3 regions of the Paenibacillus borealis genome follow, and region 1 is predicted to be linked to each of the others. Evidence: predicted binding sites of a transcription regulator. Region 1 holds the regulator's gene; each other region holds the start of a gene.
What was found. The regulator Rex, encoded in region 1, represses fermentation and respiration genes when NADH is low (regulators of the CRP and FNR family bind a similar motif). The targets are predictions, from matches to a motif close to TTGTGAAATATTTCACAA.
Positions count from the first base shown of each region.

Region 2: adhE (bifunctional acetaldehyde-CoA/alcohol dehydrogenase) is a predicted target of Rex. The motif match lies at 2,281-2,298, and genes of this name have one in related genera.
Region 3: qoxA (cytochrome aa3 quinol oxidase subunit II) is a predicted target of Rex. The motif match lies at 2,538-2,555, and genes of this name have one in related genera.

Region 1 covers NZ_CP009285.1:5,244,412-5,248,845, reverse strand. Annotated here, with positions in the region: gene dinG (ATP-dependent DNA helicase DinG) at 1-1,820, shown strand, start outside; gene PBOR_RS22220 (redox-sensing transcriptional repressor Rex) at 1,961-2,614, shown strand; gene PBOR_RS22215 (amidohydrolase) at 2,601-3,902, shown strand; gene PBOR_RS22210 (cell wall elongation regulator TseB-like domain-containing protein) at 3,929-4,434, shown strand, end outside.
Region 2 covers NZ_CP009285.1:5,544,732-5,549,165, reverse strand. Annotated here, with positions in the region: gene PBOR_RS23820 (carbohydrate ABC transporter permease) at 1-324, shown strand, start outside; gene PBOR_RS23815 (ABC transporter substrate-binding protein) at 458-1,927, shown strand; gene adhE (bifunctional acetaldehyde-CoA/alcohol dehydrogenase) at 2,374-4,434, shown strand, end outside.
Region 3 covers NZ_CP009285.1:1,201,239-1,205,672, forward strand. Annotated here, with positions in the region: gene qoxB (cytochrome aa3 quinol oxidase subunit I) at 1-1,229, opposite strand, end outside; gene qoxA (cytochrome aa3 quinol oxidase subunit II) at 1,273-2,289, opposite strand; gene PBOR_RS05055 (polysaccharide deacetylase family protein) at 2,793-3,932, shown strand.

The sequences.
Region 1 (4,434 bases):
TTAAGGGAAGAGGGCACTATTTGTGTCTGCGCAAGTTTGAACATAGAATAAATAAAAAGGACTTCATAAGTCCCAGGGAAGAAGCGCTTACCGCTGCTCAGATGATTGTCTGGCTGACCCAAACGGAGACAGGCGATGATGAAGAGCTTAACTTAAGCGGGCGCGGCGGTGACTTCTGGGAGACCGTAGCCAGTGATACCGACTCCTGTCTGGGACGTTCGTGCCCTTGGTTCCGGAAATGTTATTATCACCGGGCTAAACATGAAGCCGGAATTTCCGATGTGGTGGTGACCAATCACTCCAAATTATTTGCAGACGTTAAGGCCGGGCATCAGCTGCTTCCGGCTTACGAGCATCTCATTATAGATGAGGCTCATCATCTGGAGGATATAGCCGGCAAACACCTCGGCATGCAGATGAAATACTTCACCGTAGCGCATACGCTCACCCGCCTGTACAAGGACAGCCGGAGCGGACAGCTGCCTGCTCTGCGCCAGACTCTGCAATCGTCCGGCAGTGAGCAGGCTTCGGAATGGAGCGGCGTCATCGACCGGATCTACCCGGATCTGCTTACCGTTAAGGAGTCCTGGGATACGCTTAGCGATAAGCTCTTCGCCCTGCTGCCTGAACGCAGCGATGCCGGAGCTGGTGAAGCCGGCCAGCTGGTCGCACGCCTGCAGCCGGGCAAGAAGCCCAAAGAGTGGGAGGAGCTGGCTGCCCTGGAGAATACACTCAACCTCAGCCTGAGCGATATCATCCGCAAGGGTGATAAAATGCTTAGTGAGATGCGTGATACGGACAGCCAGTCCTCATCGGACAGCCTCGTGACGGATATCGGCGGGTTGTTCAAGGACCTGGCCTCCATTAGAGAGCAGATCCGATTCTTTATGGGACTGAATGACGAGAATATTGTGTACTGGCTGGAGGGGAGCGGTAATTACCGCGGCAAGTCGCTGCAGATGTATGCCGTTCCGGTGGATGTCAGCACCCAGCTGCGGGAGCTGTTCTTCGACAAGAAGAGGAGTATCATCCTGACCTCGGCCACCTTGTCTGTGGATAAGTCATTCCAGTTCATGATAGATAATCTGGGTCTTGGCGAGGCAGCAGAGCAGGGGCGTCTGATGACAGCACTGCTTCCGTCTCCGTTCAAATACCGCGAACAGGCGCTGCTTGTCATTCCGCGTGATTTCCCGAGCGTCAAGGGAAGCATTGGGGATGCCCGCTTTGTAGATACGCTGGTCCATTCTCTGGCCGAAACTGCAGTGGCCACACGGGGGCGGATGCTCGTACTGTTCACATCCTACAAGATGCTGCGCCAGGTTTATGATCCGCTGAAAGAGGCGTTGGCTTCGCAGGATATCATGGTGCTAGGCCAGGGTGTAGAAGGCGGCAGCCGGAGCAAGCTGATCCGGCGGTTCCAGGACAGTTCGGCGTCTGTCTTGCTCGGTACGAGCAGCTTCTGGGAGGGTGTAGATATTCCCGGGGAGGCTTTGACCTGCCTGGCGATTGTCAGACTGCCCTTCCAGCCGCCAAATCATCCGCTGGCTGAAGCGAAATCAGAGCTGCTGCAGGCACAGAAGAAGAATCCTTTCATGAAGCTGTCTGTCCCGCAGGCCGTGATCCGATTCAAGCAAGGCTTCGGAAGGCTGGTCCGCACCGCACAGGACCGCGGAATTGTTATTGTATATGATACCAGAGTCATTGAATCTTATTATGGGAAGTATTTCCTGTATTCGCTGCCCGGTCCCAAGATGGAGCATATGCTGACTGATCAGATGGTGCCGCGGATTGCAGAGTGGCTGGAAGAAGGCGGGGTTTAATATCCGTTCCCCGGTTGATATTATGTATAAGTAATTATGGTTCTGAAGTCCCGCGCTCCACGGCTGCTGCCCAATTGGGCAGTACCGGAGCACGGTTCCTATAATCGGATTATCACATCAAACTTTTAGGAGGAGAAAACATGAAATCGGATAAAATATCGGAGGCCGTCGTCCGCAGACTCCCAGTGTACCTGCGTTTCCTGAACGATCTCCAAAAACGTGAAATCTCTACAGTTTCTTCTCAGGAGCTGGGACAGAAGCTTGATCTTAATCCCGCCCAGATCCGCAAGGACCTGGCTTATTTCGGTGATTTCGGCAGAAAGGGCATCGGTTATGACGTCTCTTATCTGATTGAGAAGATCCGTCATATTCTGAAGCTGGACCAGCAGATTAACGTAGCTCTAGTAGGTGCGGGTAATCTCGGCCACGCCTTGTCGAATTACAATGCCTACTTGAAGGATACGATGAAGATTACAGCTATATTTGATGCTTACGAGCCTAAGGTAGGCCAGCAGATCAACTCGTTGACTGTGCAGCCGATGAGTGAGCTGGGGGATACCATCCGTGCGCAGGGCATCCGTATCGGAATTATTACCGTTCCGGACAGTGAAGCACAGAACGTAGCGGATATTCTGGTGGATTCGGGCATTGAGGCCATCCTCAATTTTGCCCCTGTTATTCTTAAGACTCCGGCTAATATCCGGATTCATGCCGCCGATTTCACCACTGATCTGCAGAGTCTGGCTTATTATTTACATGACGGAAAGGACGAAGCTGAAGATGAGCAGCAATAAAACGATTATTAAAGACGGCCGTTTCCTGGTTCCAGGCAGCGACAAGCCGGTTCTGAACGGTTATATGACCATAGAGAATGATCTGATTACTTACATAGGTGAAGCGAAGCCTGTAATCGAAGAGGATGCCCGGGTTATTGACGGCAGCCGTCTGCTGTTTATGCCGGGTCTCGTCAACACCCACGGCCATGCAGCGATGTCCCTGCTGCGCGGGTACGGTGATGATATGGTGCTTCAGGCTTGGCTGCAGGAAAAAATGTGGCCGATGGAAGAGAAATTCACCGGTGAGGATGTGTACTGGGGAACCTCTCTGTCTGTTCTTGAGATGCTGAAGGGCGGCACTACGACCTTCCTTGATATGTATGATCACATGGACCGGGTTGCTGAGGTCACCGAGCAGTCCGGCATCCGCGGCGTGCTGATGCGCGGTGTCATCGGACTCTGTCCGGAAGAGGTCCAGAATCACAAGCTGGCTGAGGCAATTGCTTTTGCCCGTAACTGGCATGGTAAGGCTGACGGCCGAATTACTGCGATGCTCTCGCCGCATGCGCCTTACACCTGTCCTCCGGAGTTTTTCATGAAGTTTGTCCAGGCGGCTCATGATCTTGATCTGCCAATGCACACGCATATGTCCGAAACCCGCCATGAGGTGGAGCAGAATGTGGCCGATTACGGCCTGCGTCCGGTCGCTCATCTGGAGAAGCTGGGAATGTTCACCCGGCCGTCCCTGATCGCCCATGGCGTTCATCTGAATGATGAAGAGATTGAGATTCTGGCCCGCCACAATGTCGGTGTATCCCATAATCCAGGCAGCAACCTGAAGCTGGCCAGCGGAGTAGCCCGTGTTCCTGAGCTGCTCAGAGCAGGAGTTAAGGTCTCCCTGGGTACGGACGGTGCAGCAAGCAACAACAACCTGGATATGTTCGAAGAGATGCGTCTGGCCGCGCTGATTCACAAAGGCGTAAGCGGTGATCCGACAGCAGTACCGGCTCCAGAGGCGCTGCTGATGGCGACCGAATATGGTGCGCAGTCTATTTTCCTGAACCAGGTGGGCAGGCTTTCAGCAGGGATGAAGGCCGACTTCATCGCGATTGATATTGATCAGCCGCATTTGCTCCCGCATACCGATCTTTTGTCCCATGCAGTATATTCAGCCAGTGCCAAGGATGTCGAGCATGTCTGGGTGAACGGCAAACAGGTTGTGAAGCACGGACAATGCCTGACACTCGATGAAGAAGCCATCCGCCGCAAAGCACAGGAAACGTTCGAAGCTCTGCTTAAACGGTAATACAGGCTAAATGGAAAGGAAGCTGTATGTTGAAGAAGAGGAGAAAATGGCTTCCGCTGGGGATCTCCCTGGTTCTGCTCCTTCTGTTCGGACTAAGCCAGTTCTATGCCTACATTATGAAGGATCAGTGGAACGAGCGGAGTGAAGCCAAAGAGATTGCCAGAGCACGGGCCGGCTTAACTGAGATATCCAAAGCACAGAAATCCGTCTGGGATGAAAATGCGATTTACTGGGTGCTTACCGGAAAAAATGATGCAGGGACTGAAATGATGGTTTGGGTCCGCTTTACCAGGGAAGGCCAGCCTGCCGGAGGCGAAAATGATTTATACGCGGAGGAGCTCAGCAAAGGGACTTCTGAGGCGCAAATCCGTGATATTATAGCTGACCAGCTTCCGGGTATTACGATTAAGCGGCTGCTGCCCGGAGTATATAATGGAGAATATGCCTGGCAGCTGTTTTACAAAAAGGACGGCAGGTTCTATTACAGCTTCTATCGTTTCACAGACGGCAGTGCTATCGGTGAAGGGTATAG
Region 2 (4,434 bases), 300 kb from region 1:
GCCGCGCGGATTGACGGGGCCTCGGAGCCGAGAAGCTTTTTCACCATTGCGGTTCCGCTGTCCATTCCGATTTTTGCTACCCTGGCGATCTTTATCTTCTCCACAGCCTGGAACGACTGGTTCTGGCCGTCACTTGTAATGCACAGCGAAGAGAAGTACACACTTGCCACAGCGATCTATAAGTACGTTATTAATGTAAAAGCACTGAATACGAACATCAAATTTGCCATTCTGTTCCTTGTGTCCCTGCCGCCTATTCTGGTCTTCCTTGTTTTCCAGAAGTTTATTATGCGCGGAGTGTCTCTGTCGGCTGTCAAGGGATGATCAAGTAATGCCTCAGGCAGATGACAGATCGTAAACCTGCACATGAAAGTAATATAAATACACCTCGTTTGTAAACGGTTTCTCTTTTATGATGAATTTGTAAGCTAATTATGAATTGAAAAGGGGAGTTTCAATGCGTAAATATTCCAGCGTATTAGCATGTCTCCTGGTGACGGGATCGTTATTGTCCGCTTGCGGCGGCAATAATAACGGGAACAAACCGGCGGCAAATGGAGGAGAGGCGACAAATGCACCTGCGGCTACCGCAGCAGCAGAAGAGACCACAGCTCCGACTGACGCACCGGCGGATGATATCACCCAGAGAAAAGTAACAATTAAAATTCACTATCCTACCCCTGACCTTACCGAAGTAAGAGCGCAGGAAGATGACAAGATCAAACGGTTCCAGGAAGTCTATCCGAATGTAGAGATTGTCAAGGATGACTGGCAGTACAATGTAAGTGAGATCGGTGTGAAGATGGCCGCGAACGAAGCGCCTACCTTCTTCAATACGTATGCAACAGAAGCGAAATTCCTGGTCGAGAAAGGCTGGGTCGCCGACATTACGGATCTGTGGAACAATTATGAGTTCAAGGATCAGATCAACCCTGTGCTCCAGAACCAGTTCATTATTGACGGCAAAGTGTACGGCGTAACGCAGAAGGGTTATGTCACTACAACGATGATCAATAAGAAGATGCTCGATGACAAAGGTGTAGCCGTTCCTCCATTGGACTGGACATGGGATGACATGCTGAACACAGCCAAAGGAGTAGCAGATACCAAGAAAGGGATCTCCGGTATTGCTCCAATGGGTAAAGGCAACGAAGCTGGCTGGAACTGGACTAACTTCCTGTTCGAAGCAGGCGGTGAAATCCAGAAGATTGAAGGCGGCAAGGTTGTCGCTACGTTCAATACGGATGCCGGTGTGAAGGCTCTGGATTTCTATAAGAAGCTGAGATGGGAAGCCAAAGCTGTTCCTCAGGACTGGGCACTCGGCTGGGGGGATGCGGTAGGCGCGTTCCAGCAGGGACGTACGGCGATGGTTATGGCCGGATCTGACGGTGTTATCGAGCAGGCGCTGAACCAGGGCGGACTCAAGCCTGCGGATGTGCTCACATATCCGATGCCGGCTGCTGAAAAAGGCGGCAAGCATACCGGTGTCCTCGGCGGCGATTATCTGGTCATCAACCCGAATGCTTCCAAGGATGAGCAGGAAATGGCTTTCCGTTATATCACCTTCGATTATTTCTCTGACAAAGGCCTGGAGGCGCTTGATGCGATTCTGCAGCAGCGCAAGGCGGACGGTAAATATTTCATCCCGCCGCTTCTCGACTACTATGCTGCTGATTCTGAGTTCGGCAAGAAAACCAAAGCTGTATATGACAAGTACTCCGACATTGTATATCAATATAATACGGATATTATGGCTCTCTTGGACGGCAAGCCTGAAGCGCAATACAACACTCAGGACTACTATGCAACCATGTCTAATGTAATCCAGGAGCTGTTCTCCAAGGATGGTACGGATTCCAAGGCCCAGCTCGACGCTGCCGCCAAAACTGTACAAGAGAAATTCTTCGATACGATCAAAGTAGAATAGCCGTCGCTTGTAGAAGAATAGGTGCGGTGCTTGATTAAGGATGAACATTGCTTAAGGCAGGAGACACGGTCTCCTGCCTTTTTGCTTGCGGGATTTATATTTATACTTTTAGCAGAGAGAGTCAGGAGGGTGAACGATAGATTTGATTTATCCGGAAGCGGAACGTGATTTCCAATATTTAGAAGGCAAATCTAAAGATGGAGAGGTTGAAATCCACAACGAAGAAGGCCTAAGGGGTGGAGCGTTCGCAAAACGGACAAATATTAACTAAAAATAGCACATAAAATGGAAATAACGCTAGGATATGATTGAATGAAAGCGCTTTGAAAACAAATCAAAAAAAACTTTATACTTTGTGAAAGATTTCACTATACAAGGTGAAAAGTATATGATAAGATAAATGTGTAGAGAAAAACAACCTAAAAATTGACAGGAGGACGAGGGAGATGGCAGTTAAAAACGAAGTCGCCGCCCAAGTGAAACAAACCACCGCTGAAGAATATATTCAGACTTTGGTGGATAAAGCAAAGAAAGCTCATGAAGCGTTCATGGGACTGGATCAAGAGCAAACTAACACAATCGTTCATGCAATGGCGTTGGCCGGACTCGACAAACATATGTACCTGGCTAAGCTGGCCGTTGAAGAAACAGGACGCGGTGTCTATGAAGACAAAATTACGAAGAACATCTTCTCAACTGAATATATCTGGCACGGAATTAAGTACGACAAGACAGTAGGCGTTATTGAGGATAACGTTTATGACAACTTCCAGAAGATTGCTGAGCCTGTCGGAATAATTATGGGTATCACACCGGTAACCAACCCAACATCCACCACGATGTTTAAAGCTTTGATTTCCGCTAAGACACGTAACCCTATTATATTCGGATTCCACCCTTCAGCGCAAGAGTGTAGTGCCGCAGCAGCCAAAATTCTGCATGATGCAGGTGTGAAAGCTGGCGCTCCTGAGAACTTTATCCAGTGGATCGAGCTTCCTACTATGGACAAAACAAACGCACTGATGAACAATCCTGACGTTGCACTGATTCTGGCAACCGGCGGATCGGCAATGGTCAAAGCAGCTTACAGCTGCGGCAAACCGGCACTCGGCGTAGGTCCTGGTAACGTACCTGCTTTCATTGAGAAGAGTGCTGATATTGATCAGGCAGTAACAGACATCATCCTTTCCAAGACATTCGATAATGGTATGATCTGTGCTTCCGAGCAAGCGGTTATTATTGAAGAAGCGATTTTCGACCAAGTGAAGAAGAAAATGATTGCGAACGGCTGCTACTTTGTTAACAAAGAGGAAGCTGCCAAGCTGACTAGCGGCGCAATGAACGTAGAGAAATGTGCGGTTAACCCGGCTATCGTCGGCCAATCCGCTGTGAAGATCGCTGAAATGTGCGGTATTCAGGTTCCTGCCGGAACGAAAATCCTGGTAGCTGAGCTTGAAGGTGTAGGTACTAAATATCCGCTGTCCGCTGAGAAGCTGAGCCCGGTTCTGGCTTGCTACAAAGTGAAGAACGCTGACCAAGGTATCGAACGCGCAGCTGAAATCGTTGAATTCGGCGGCATGGGCCACAGCTCGGCTATCCACTCGAACAACGAAGAAGTAATCATGAAGTTCTCCAACCGTCTGCAAACCGGACGTATTCTCGTCAACTCGCCATCTACACACGGCGCAATCGGCGATATTTACAACACCAATATCCCTTCACTGACACTGGGCTGCGGATCTTACGGACGCAACTCTGTATCGCAAAACGTGACTGCAATCAATCTGATCAACGTGAAAAGGGTGAATCGTCGTACCGTGAATATGCAATGGTTTAAAGTACCTGACAAGATTTACTTCGAAAAGGGATCCACTCAGTACCTGGCCAAAATGCCTGATATCACTCGTGTAGCTATTATCACTGACCCAATGATGGTTAAACTGGGCTATGTTGAAAGAGTAGAGCACTATCTGCGTCAACGCCAGACTCCTGTTGCGATCGAAGTGTTCTCGGAAGTTGAACCGGATCCATCGACAACTACGGTTGAAAAAGGTACGGCTATGATGAACAGATTCCAGCCGGACTGCATCATCGCACTCGGCGGCGGTTCCCCAATGGATGCTGCCAAAGGAATGTGGTTGTTCTATGAACATCCGGATGCAGACTTTAACGGCCTGAAACAGAAGTTCATGGATATCCGCAAACGGGTATACAAATTCCCTAAGCTGGGTAACAAAGCGAAATTCGTTGCGATTCCAACAACTTCCGGTACAGGTTCTGAAGTAACTTCGTTCGCAGTTATCACAGACAAGACAACGGGCAATAATACTAAGTATCCGCTGGCTGACTATGAGCTGACTCCAGACGTTGCTATCATTGATCCGGAGTTTGTATACAGCTTGCCTAGAACTGCTGTTGCCGATACAGGTATGGACGTATTGACACATGCTATCGAAGCTTATGTATCTGTAATGGCCAGTGACTATTCCGATGGTCTGGCAATCAAA
Region 3 (4,434 bases), 4.0 Mb from region 1:
AGGAACATCGTGTTGTGATACTGGTAATCGGCACTGGCCATTGCGAGCATGACACCCGTTACCCCGCCGATGGTGAAAATCGGAATAAAGGCGAGCGTATACAGCATTGGCGTTGTGAAGGTAATCCTGCCTTTTCGCAGGGTGAACAGCCAGTTAAATATCTTAACTCCTGTAGGAACGGCAATGGCCATCGTGGTAATCGAGAAGAAGCTGTTGACCATGGCGCCTTGACCCATCGTATAGAAATGGTGAGCCCATACGAGGAAGGACAGGAGCGAGATAATCAGCATACTGAATACCATTGAGGTATATCCGTACAGGTTCTTTTTGGAGAAGGTGGCGATAATTTCGCTATAAATACCGAAGGCCGGCAGAATAACGATATAGACCTCAGGATGACCCCATACCCAGAACAGATTGGCCCAGAGCATATCCATCCCGCCGTTGGCCATCGTGAAGAACTGGGAGCCGAACAGGCGGTCGAACATCATCAGCGCAAGCGCAACAGTAAGTACCGGGAAGGCGAAGACGATAATGACATTGGTGATCAGTACGGACCAGGTGAACATCGGCATCTTCATCAGCTTCATGCCCGGTGCGCGCATCTTGAGAATCGTAACGATAAAGTTGACCCCTGTAATCAGAGTACCGATACCGGAAATCTGCAGGGCCAGAGAGTAGTAGTTGTTACCGACCGTCGGGCTGAATTCAAGACTCGCCAGCGGGAAGTAGGCTGACCATCCGGCATCCGGCGATCCGCCGATAACGAAGGAAATGTTCAGCAGCATGGCCCCCATGAAGAAGAGCCAGAAGCTGACGGCGTTAAGCCGCGGGAACGCGACATCACGCGCGCCGATCTGCAGCGGAATGATCACATTCATCAGACCGATGATGAACGGCATGGCCATGAACAGGATCATGATTAGGCCATGCGTGGTAAATACCTCATTGTAATGCTGGGCATCGAGGAATTTCATTTCCGGCGCTGCCGTCTGCAGACGCATCATCATCGCGTCCACACCGCCGCGGAACAGCATGAGCAGCGCCGCGAGGATATACATGACACCGATTTTTTTGTGATCTACAGTAGTAAGCCATTCACGCCAGAGGTATCCCCATTTCTTGAAATAGGTAAGCCCGACGAGAATCCCGATGGTGGCAAGTGCGATGCTGACCATGGCTCCGTATATCAAGGGTTCGCCGTGAACCTTAAATTTGTCTAAATCCATTAGGGTGGCTCCTTTCAGTGTGTTACATTAAGCTCTTGCAGAGCTAGTTGCCATCATGAGTCTCGGCATCTACGGGTGAGCTTGGCAGCGGCTGTTCGACTTCCGGATCAGGTTCGCTGTCAAATTCGGTTCCACTGGACGGCTCAGGAGAAGGGTGGATCTCTTTGTTATCCTGATGCTCTTCACTGCCGTTGTCCATATCCATCTCACTTCCGTCACCACTCATGTGTTCACTGTGGTCTCCAGGGGGAGGACTGAACTCCAAATGGGTCGAGGAATAGGTTTTGCGTCCGAGGAAGTCCGTGGCAAGCAGGCTTTTGAATTCATCCTCTGTAAGCTCTGGCGCGGTTTCCTTAACGTCATTCACCCATTCGTCATAATCCTTGTTGCTCATAACAAGGGCTTCAAATTCCATGTGGGCAAAGCCTTTACCGCTGAAGTTGGCATTCTTTCCGATATAAGAGCCTTCGGTATCAGCAGAAAGGTGAAGCGTGGTGAGCATGTCGCTCATGGCGTACTTTTGTCCGGCAAGCTGTGGAATCCATAAGCTGGTAATGGTGCCGAATGAGTACATTCTGAATTCAACTGCACGATGCACAGGCATATTCACGTAGTTAACCGTTTCAATGCCTTCCTCCGGATAGCTGAAATGCCACTTCCAGTTGGAGGATGATGCGTAAATGACCAGCGGTGTCTGATCTTTGTAATCCGCGGCCACGTTCTCAACCTCGGTAGTTGTCTTGACGGTTACAACTGACAAGAAGGCGACGATAATGATCGGGATAATAATCCAGATCGCTTCAAGTACCTTGTTGCCCTCCTCGTGTTCAGGAATGTAACCCTCGTTACTCTTCTTCGCCCGGTATTTCACCAGTACAAAGATATATAAGATGTAGACAACTGCCAGAACACCAAGCATCACAACAATGGAGAGAATGATGGTGTCCGATAACGTCCTTGCAGACGGCCCCTTAGGATTCAGAACAGTGAGTGAACTGCATCCCGGCAGGAGAAGGATCAGGCTTAGAAACAAAGCGTATAACGGTCCCTTTTTTTTCATATAGAACTCCTTCCTTCAATACTACTTTTCATTCGCCGTTCATTAACGGGCTTACTACTTAACCTGTATCTATAGTAAGAACTACTTACCCATAATGCAAAATACATATTTTGTATATTAAGCTAAAAAAGACCTTAAAAATGGCGAACAAGTTAAATATGTGTGATCAAATTGTTACAACTACTTAAAGGTATGATAAAGATCACTGTAGTGGCGCAGTTTAAGCTAATTTTAAGGTTGTTCAAACTTTGTTCAAGATTGCACAATTGTTATTAATTTTGTCACATTTATTTTGCGTCAAAAACATGTGATTTAACCGCTTATTGCTTGCTGTGACAGCATTCGACGCAAATTGTCGTATTTCAGAAAAAAAGCTGAATATTCATTTTCTCATTGCAAAAAGAGTAACAATATTTTAGCTTGCGGTTACAATCTCTCAAATTACGTTATATCTATGTGTGATAAAGTTATAGACAAATATACATAGATTGGAGATTACTGCTGTGCCCATCAAAAAAATAATGCTCTTATTCTTCTCTTTGTTCCTGATTACGGGTCTTGTGCAGATCCCGGCTAACGCTGAAGGTAAAACTAATGTACTGAAGCTCGGGGTCAACGATAAATTGAGCAGTATAGAAGCTGTGTCTGTAAAAGGCACTTACTATGTCCCTCTGCGCGCTCTGGCCGATGAATTGAAATGGACGCTTACCGGCCTGACGGACGGAATTCTGGTGTCGGGCGGCTCCGGGTCGCTGACCTTGCAGGGCGATGCCGGTGCTGTGCTCAAAGATGGCACAGTGGTGCCTGTGAGCACTTTTTTGCAGGACGGTAAACTTATGGTTCCGCTGAAAGTGAGCGGGTATCTTGGGTATATCATATCCTTTGCGGGGGATAAATATTTACTTCGGGTGAAGGACGGTTCGGCGGGGCTTACGGATGACGCCTTTGTAACCAAGTATGCAGCTGAACTGAAGCCTGCGGATACAGCCCCGGTGGAGCCTGAGCCATCCGTTGAACCCGGCAAGCCCGGACAAACCGTGTATCTTACTTTTGATGACGGCCCGTCGGCGACGACAGCGCAGCTGCTGGATATCTTAAGCAAGTATGAGGTGCAGGCAACCTTCTTCATGCTGGGAAATAACATGAACAAATATCCTTCGCAGGTGAAGCGGATTGTGGAGGAAAACTATGGCCTGGGGCTTCATGGCATGACACACCGCAAGGAGAAATTCTATGCTTCCCCGGCTGCGGCGCTGGCGGAGATGTCAGGCGATAATGCTGTCCTCAAGAAGCTGACAGGTGCAAGCACGACGCTGATTCGGCCGCCTTACGGAAGCAAACCGTATTTCACCAAGTCTTTCCGGGACAAGGTGCTGGGTCAGGGCTATCATCTCTGGGACTGGAATGTGGATTCAAATGACTGGAAGTACAAAGAGGACAGTGACAAGATCTATACGACAGTTATGGATCAGGTCCATAAGCTGAAGCAGTCCAAGACCAATCCGGTCATTCTGATGCATGACCAGAAGGCCACCCTCAAGGTGCTGCCGCGTCTGCTGGAGGCGCTTAAGAAGGAAGGCTATACCTTCCAGGTGATTACGAAGGATCTGGAGCCGGTGAACTTCTGGAAGGATAAACGCTGATAAGAAGGTTTTGTATGCAAAAGAGCAAGCTGCGGGGGAGTCCACGCCGGCTTGCTCTTTTTTTGCAGCTTGTAGTACAGGGGGATGTGGAACAAGCCTTCATAAAAAGTAAGACGGTGAATGGAGGCAGGCTGCCAGCGAGCCAAACTGCAAACGCAACAGCGAAAATCCTGCACAAAATACAACAATCAGTCCCGCTGAAGCGTCGATCTGGTGGGAATCTTGCACAAAATACAACAATCGGTGCCGCTGAAGTTTCGATCTGGTGGAAATCCTGCAGAAAGTACAACAATTCTGGTTATAGCCCGCCGAATCGCCGGAAATCCTGCATAATGTACAACAATGCAGGTTCGCGCCGGCTGAATCAGCGGCCAAGGATGTGTTAGCACGAGAGTAACGATGCTACTTGTACAGATATTGGACAAGCATATTGACCAGCTCAGACTTCAGCCGGTCCACAGCGCTCCACTGCGGGGAGAAGGAGATGAAATCGACGATGGCG